Regions from separate parts of the Paenibacillus sp. FW101-FHT12H11 genome, predicted to be linked through region 1. Evidence: a T-box and tRNA genes for the amino acid it is inferred to sense, from the RefSeq annotation. Region 1 holds a T-box; the other holds one or more tRNA genes.
What was found. A T-box is a leader RNA that pairs with one kind of tRNA and senses whether it is charged. The one in region 1 lies ahead of ileS (isoleucine--tRNA ligase), so its partner is inferred to be a tRNA-Ile.
Positions count from the first base shown of each region.

Region 2: it has a tRNA-Ile gene. The T-box ahead of ileS (isoleucine--tRNA ligase) is inferred to sense a tRNA for this amino acid. The anticodon was not compared.

Region 1 is NZ_JBYTCO010000015.1:69,583-72,996, reverse strand. Features, by position in the region: gene AC3WTJ_RS35005 (PhnE/PtxC family ABC transporter permease) at 1-104, shown strand, start outside; gene AC3WTJ_RS35000 (GNAT family N-acetyltransferase) at 185-1,171, opposite strand; T-box leader at 1,348-1,601, shown strand; gene ileS (isoleucine--tRNA ligase) at 1,651-3,414, shown strand, end outside.
Region 2 is NZ_JBYTCO010000010.1:140,474-143,887, reverse strand. Features, by position in the region: gene AC3WTJ_RS28835 (hypothetical protein) at 1-1,636, shown strand, start outside; gene AC3WTJ_RS28830 (hypothetical protein) at 1,794-1,958, shown strand; tRNA gene AC3WTJ_RS28825 (tRNA-Met) at 2,048-2,124, shown strand; tRNA gene AC3WTJ_RS28820 (tRNA-Ile) at 2,135-2,208, shown strand; gene AC3WTJ_RS28815 (DUF2277 domain-containing protein) at 2,284-2,571, shown strand; gene AC3WTJ_RS28810 (DUF1906 domain-containing protein) at 2,705-3,414, shown strand, end outside.

The sequences.
Region 1 (3,414 bases):
ATGTGAGGGAAATCGGAGCTATCACGTATCTCATCCTGGCATTCGCTATCTTGCTTGAATTGCTCGCAGCAAAAATCAAGAAGAAGTTAAGGGTTCATGGGTGATCATATAAACGTAAAGCGCATTCACTTTATGGGATGAATGCGCTTTTTGTTTGAGTGGCAGCATGAAGTAGCGTGGTCTCTCACTTGAGCTCGCACACCATCTTATAACTCCCGGCTTCCGCACGGAAACCAAGCAGATCACGGTTGATTCGCAGCATGGGGGCGTTCATGGAATCGTTGTGTGTTCTTAAATAAGGAACACCGCATGCCGTCGCCGTTTGTATGCCGAGCAACTTCAAAGCAAGTGCGATGCGGCGGCCCCGGTATTCCGACAGCACGCCTGTAAACTCGTGATACATCGCCCGTGTTTGTTCGTTCTGCTGGAGGGTGACAACGCCAACGTAACGATCGCCGTCCTTGGCGATATGTATCCACTCCGGGCGTACACCGGATTGCGTGATGGTCCACTTTTTCCATTCTTCGAACCATGGAAAGCTGCCGGAGTAGCCGGGTATATCCGGATGGGTGGTTTTGTACAACTCATAAAGCTTGTTCTCGCTAACATCCCCTGGCTCATCCGCTAACGTAACGAAGCGAATCCCCGTCTGCTGCGCTTGGTATATCGCATCATGCAGTGAGCCGCCATCAAACGATGCCAAGTTCAGCACGGACTCAAACGTGTGGCGCTCCTTGACGTAGCCTCGGCGTTCCGCAAAAGCAAGCGATCTCTCGTCCGTTTCTCTCATGTAGTCAATTAATCGTGATGCCCTGACCTCGGCAGCCCATTGATGGAGCGTATTGAATAAGGCTGCTCCGATCCCAACCCCGCGATGTTTCGGGTGAACGACAAGCGTATGACTTAAGGCTCCGGGCTCCGTCCAAGGCGCTCGCCAGGCCATCGCGTAACCGACCACTTGCCCGTGTTCGTCTTCCGCAACCCATTTGGGACGGTCCCATCCCATCAGTTCGCCGTCCTCATTGTAGTGCAGCTTGCCTGGGGGAATGCTTTCCTCATCTCGCTGCAGCCGTTCAGCTGTTGTCGGCTCTGACCAAATCAAATTCAGCAAGGGTGCTACAGCCGCATAATCGTCCGGTTGACGCATCGGGTAAATCGTATACTTTGACACGTTGGATGACCTCCATCTCATTTAAGTTAACTGATATAGCCATTATCCCATCCGGGAAGAGGAAATTCTTGGTAAAGTCTGGATATAAATAAAGATTCGGATGCATGCCCTTTTTTCCTGATTCATTTGACAATTTACCGAAAAAGGTGTAGAAATGAATTAATTGAAAGTTCTGAGTAAATTCATTGACGAGATCGAGTAAGCTAATCCCTTGTTCCCCAGAGAGTTGGCCCTGTGCTGAAAGCCAACGTTCAAGACTTAGCCCAAAATCCTCTCCGAGAAGGAAAGCTGAAGCTACTTAAGTAAGCTGACCCGGGGTCCTGCCGTTATATGGGGCGCGTATGATGGTACGTTGGCGGAGGTGCCGAGGATCGAGTTAGGGATCAATCGGAACAAGGGTGGTATAGCGAGATACAATCTCGTCCCTTATGGGACGGGATTTTTTTGTTTTTATTTTAAAATTGGAGAGGATGATCTGTATGAGAAAAGTAGATGTAAAAGAAAAAGCAAGGGCCCGCGAGCTGCGCATCCTGAATCAATGGCAACAAAACGAAACATTCCGCGCATCGATCGATCATCGGAGTGATAAACCGAACTTCGTCTTCTATGAAGGTCCGCCTACAGCCAACGGAAAGCCGCATATCGGCCACGTGCTCGGACGTGTCATTAAGGATTTTATCGGCCGGTACAAAACCATGTCAGGTTACCGTGTCGTGCGAAAAGCCGGCTGGGATACACATGGCCTTCCCGTTGAGCTTGGCGTGGAGAAGCAGTTGGGCATCTCGGGAAAACAGGAAATCGAGAAGTACGGCATAGCCGAATTTGTTGAGAAGTGCAAAGTCAGCGTCTTCGAATACGAGAAGCAGTGGCGCGAATTGACAGAAGCAATCGCCTACTGGACAGACATGGATCATCCCTATGTGACTTTAACGAATGATTATATCGAGACCGTCTGGCACATTTTATCCGAAATTCATAAAAAAGAACTCCTCTACAAGGGACACCGGGTCAGCCCCTATTGTCCAGACTGCCAGACGACGCTCAGCTCGCACGAGGTGGCTCAAGGTTATGAGGATGTCAAAGATTTGAGCGCGACCGTCGAGTTTCGCAGCACGAAAGGGCCGGAAATATTCCTTGCCTGGACGACGACTCCGTGGACACTTCCAGCGAATGTTGCACTTGCAGTAAACAAGAACATTGATTATGTGAAAGCCAAAAAGAACGGCAAGGTCTACGTCATTGCCAAAAATCTTGCCGAAAAAGTATTGAAAGAGGACTATGAGATCTTATCTACGCACAAAGGGGCGGAATTCGTCGGGACCTCCTATGAGCCGCCTTTTGGCTATATCACGGTGACCCGAGGGCATATCGTTGTCGATGCCGATTACGTCAGTGACTCAAGTGGTACCGGTATCGTTCATATTGCGCCTGCACACGGGGAGGATGACTACCGCACATGCCGCCAGCATAACCTGGATTTCGTAAATGTGGTGAATCTTGCCGGACGGTATACGGATGAGGTCGTCGACTTTGCCGGACGTTTTGTGAAGGATTGCGATGTGGATATTGTCAAAAGCTTGTCGGAACGCGGTCTATTGTTTGCCAAAGAACGTTATGAACATAGCTATCCTTTCTGCTGGCGTTGCAAAACTCCTCTTCTCTACTATGCGATGGAAAGCTGGTTTATCAAAACAACGGCTGTGAAGGACCAACTCCTGGCGAACAACAGCCAAGTCAACTGGTACCCGTCCCATATCCGCGAAGGCCGTTTCGGGAAATTCCTTGAGGAGCTTGTCGATTGGAATATCAGTCGAAACCGGTATTGGGGCACTCCGCTCAACCTCTGGCTTTGTCAGGATTGCGGCGCAGAATATGCGCCAGGCAGCAGAAAAGACCTGTATGAGAAATCCATCACGCCGATCGATGACAGTCTGGAGCTCCATAAGCCCTATGTAGATGCTGTAAAATTGCGCTGCTCCTGCGGCGGAACGATGGAAAGGACGCCGGAAGTGATCGATGTGTGGTTCGACAGCGGCTCGATGCCATTCGCCCAGTATCATCATCCGTTCGGTGACGAGAAACAATTCGCGGATCAGTATCCTGCCGATATGATCTGCGAGGGGATTGACCAAACGCGCGGTTGGTTTTTCAGCTTGATGGCCGTCTCTACCTTGTATAATGGAAAGCTGCCTTACAAAGGGGTAATTTCAACCGGTCATGTATTAGATGAGAATGGTTTGAAA
Region 2 (3,414 bases), on a different contig from region 1:
AACAAGTACGAATACCAGCTATGCGTTGACAGATAAAGTTGAAGTGGAGATCAAAAGCATACTCAACGAGCATGAATCGGATACAACGAAGCTGGGAGCCGTCATTCGGATTAAAAATACAACCGATAAAATAACTCGTGTCCCTGATTATGAATTACGTGTTCGTATGGCGGATGGCATCGAATATACGCTGCAACCAAGTGCCAAAAATCCAAAGTCGATACTGCCGAAGACGCAGCAAGAGCTTAGCTATCTAACGAATGCAGAACGCAGCGACGATGCTGAGCTTAGTGAGCTTAGCTTTGTGGATGTGGATATGGAAGTTTATCCGAAAAAAGAAACAACACTGCTGAGCGTACCCGTTGACGCGGCGCTCGTGTGGAAAGGCAGTGACAGCACAATCACCAAAGCTTCTGCGCTTCTGAAGTGGGGCGAGGCTTTCACGCTGCCATCACTGAGGACATCGGTAGGCTTCATTCCTGTGGATATCCACAAAGAAATTACTGCCAAAGGCGTGTCTACTGTTGTGCAAATTCAGGTCGTCAATCCAACGAATGAACGTCAAACCGTGCCGAGTTTCGGAATCGACGGCAAGACGGAGAGCAAGGTTTATTCCGGCGATCGTGCCGAAGCTTCCGTTGTGCTTGATCCGGGTGAGAAAAAGTATATCCATATCGTTATTCCAACCGATTTGGATACCGAATTCACGAGTTTGAATGTCGTGACGCCAGAGAGTTTCTTCGCCTCGCAGGCGGATGGCAAAATGCAAGAAGATACTTACCGTGTAGGGCGTGCGAACATTCTACTGCCTGTTGGAGCGGCGACACAAGGCGTCATTCCGGCTCCAGATTACACATTAGGAACGCCAGTTAAACTGGATTCAACGAATAAATTCGTACCGTCCAATGTCGATGTGTCGCTTGTTGAACTGCATGTTACCAACAATGAAGATGATGGATTCAATACGGCAGTTGCCAAATTTAAACTAACGAATAACAGCGATCGTCCAGTCCCTATTCCAGCGATACAAACGGAGCTTGTAAGCAAAGACGGCTTTGCTTATGGAGGAAGAAGACAGTTGGCAACTGCTCTTAGTGTTGTTCCTAAGGCTTCATATGTTGTCAGCTATTCCTATGCGCTTCCTGCTTCCGAAACGGGGGAGGGTTTGAAGATGAACTTATACAGCCAACAAGTTAGCGGGGATACGGTGTATAAGTCACTGCTAGCAACTGCGAAAGTGCCCGTTCAGGCCAACGAGACAACGAGTAAAGTGCTTAACGTTTACCCTTATGAGATCAATATTAAGGACTGGAGTATTTCAGCGATGTACCAAGCTTCCTTGACCTATGATTACAAGTTGAAGCTGGAGCTCGACATCAAACCGGATAAACAAGTAACAGCGGATAAGTATAACAACATGCTTTCCTTTGAGTTATTTGATAAAGTTGGCAATCCTATTGGAAAAACAACGAGAGATTTGTCAGGCGAAGGAAGATTGTACAATGGTACGAACACAATTGACCTAAGTGCGAGATCCGGTCAACTGGATTTCCCGATCCAAGTCAAAGTTTATGAGACCTTTACGAACGAATACGGAGAAACGGTTAAACGTTTCCTTACAACGTTTAAACAATAGCCTTTCAATGGATAAATCGCCTGGTGGTGCATGAAGCACTGCTAGGCGGTTTTTCGATTTTATCGTGCATGCAGGATGTTCGTGAGGTGAGACTCATAAGTCTGATCTGTTTTGGATAAGATAGGTTTATCGATTTCATTAAAACGGAGTGATTGCGATGAACTGGATATATTGGGCAAAATTATATGATTCCAAGTTTCAAGCGGGCTGTCTGGCGAAAAGAATGGAAGAAGACTGGTGGATTTATGGGTATGAATGCCCACAAGAAGTGGAAGTTTTCAAGTCGAAAAAGGGACGTTTCGGCGTTCGTTACAATACGTAATTTCGTGCATTTTATCTAAAAATTAACGCTTGACTTACCACTCGCGCTTAGTGTATATTTATTTTTGTCGCTGTTGAGTGGCAACATGACGCGGGGTGGAGCAGCTCGGTAGCTCGTCGGGCTCATAACCCGAAGGCCGCAGGTTCAAATCCTGCCCCCGCAACCAAATTTTATTTGGGCCTATAGCTCAGTTGGTTAGAGCGGTCGGCTCATAACCGATTGGTCGGGGGTTCGAGTCCCTCTGGGCCCATAGTACGAAAACCCTTTGAATAAGGGTTTTTTATTATTTATGTAACTTTATAGCCTTGCAAAGGAGCTGCTTGCTATGTGCCGAAATATTAAGCCGCTTTTTAACTTCAATCCAGTTGCTACAGATGCTGAGATTCAGGCGGCCTCTTTACAATTTGTTAGAAAAATTTCGGGTTTTACCGCGCCATCCAAGGCAAATGAGGAAGCTTTCAACCGAGCGGTCACTGAAGTTGCGCTAGCTGCACGTCAATTAATGGATTCACTCGTCACTACTGCGGAGCCGCGCAATCGTGAAATCGAAATCGAGCGTGCACGCGCTAGAAACGCCAAACGATTCGGAACCGTAAAAAAACTGGAGTCCTAACAAAAAGGCTTTTACCTTCTTAGGTAAGAGCCTTTTTTGTTGCTTTCCTTTCAATAGCAACTCATTTGAAGGTAGCAATCTATTGTCTACGAGCATATGATGTAACAAACTAGTAGAAATTAGGTGATAGAAAGTGACCAAAGGTTTTGATTGCTCAACGCCTTTAACGGCGCAAACCGCCGCCGCTTTCGTCAAAGATGGCTACTCGTTTGTGGCCAGATATCTCGTCCCGAGCGGGTATAAGGCTTTAACGAAAAGTGAAGCGGAACGAATCAGCCAAGCAGGTTTGGACATCGTATCTGTTTTCGAAACTACGGCAAACCGGGCTCTTGGCGGTAGAAACGCAGGATTGGCTGACGGCGCTACCGCGGTACAGGTGGCTCATCAGTTGGGACAGCCCGCAGGAAGCTGTATCTATTTTGCTGTCGATTTTGACGCGACTAGCGCTCAAATGGCTACGGTTATCGCGTACATCCAAGCGGCAAGTGAAGCGACTCCGGAGTATACCACCGGGGTATATGGGTCGTATGCGGTTATGGAAGCTGTGAAGCAAGCAGGTGCTTGCTCGAGGTTTTGGCAGACCTACGCATGGAGCGGCGGTAAAAAATCCACATTCATTAACATTTATCAATATTTGAATGATGTTTCCGAGAATGGCATCCAAATAGATCATGACGAATCCTATGGAAGTGAAGGCTGGTGGAACACGCTGACACCAGTGAACTATCCACTTACAACGCATGATGCCAATGTCATTATCCCATTTCTGTCTGCCGGTTATATGGCGACGACTTCGCTTCCGGCCCGAGCGGAATTCAATCGCTTGGCGAATGAACTGCGCAA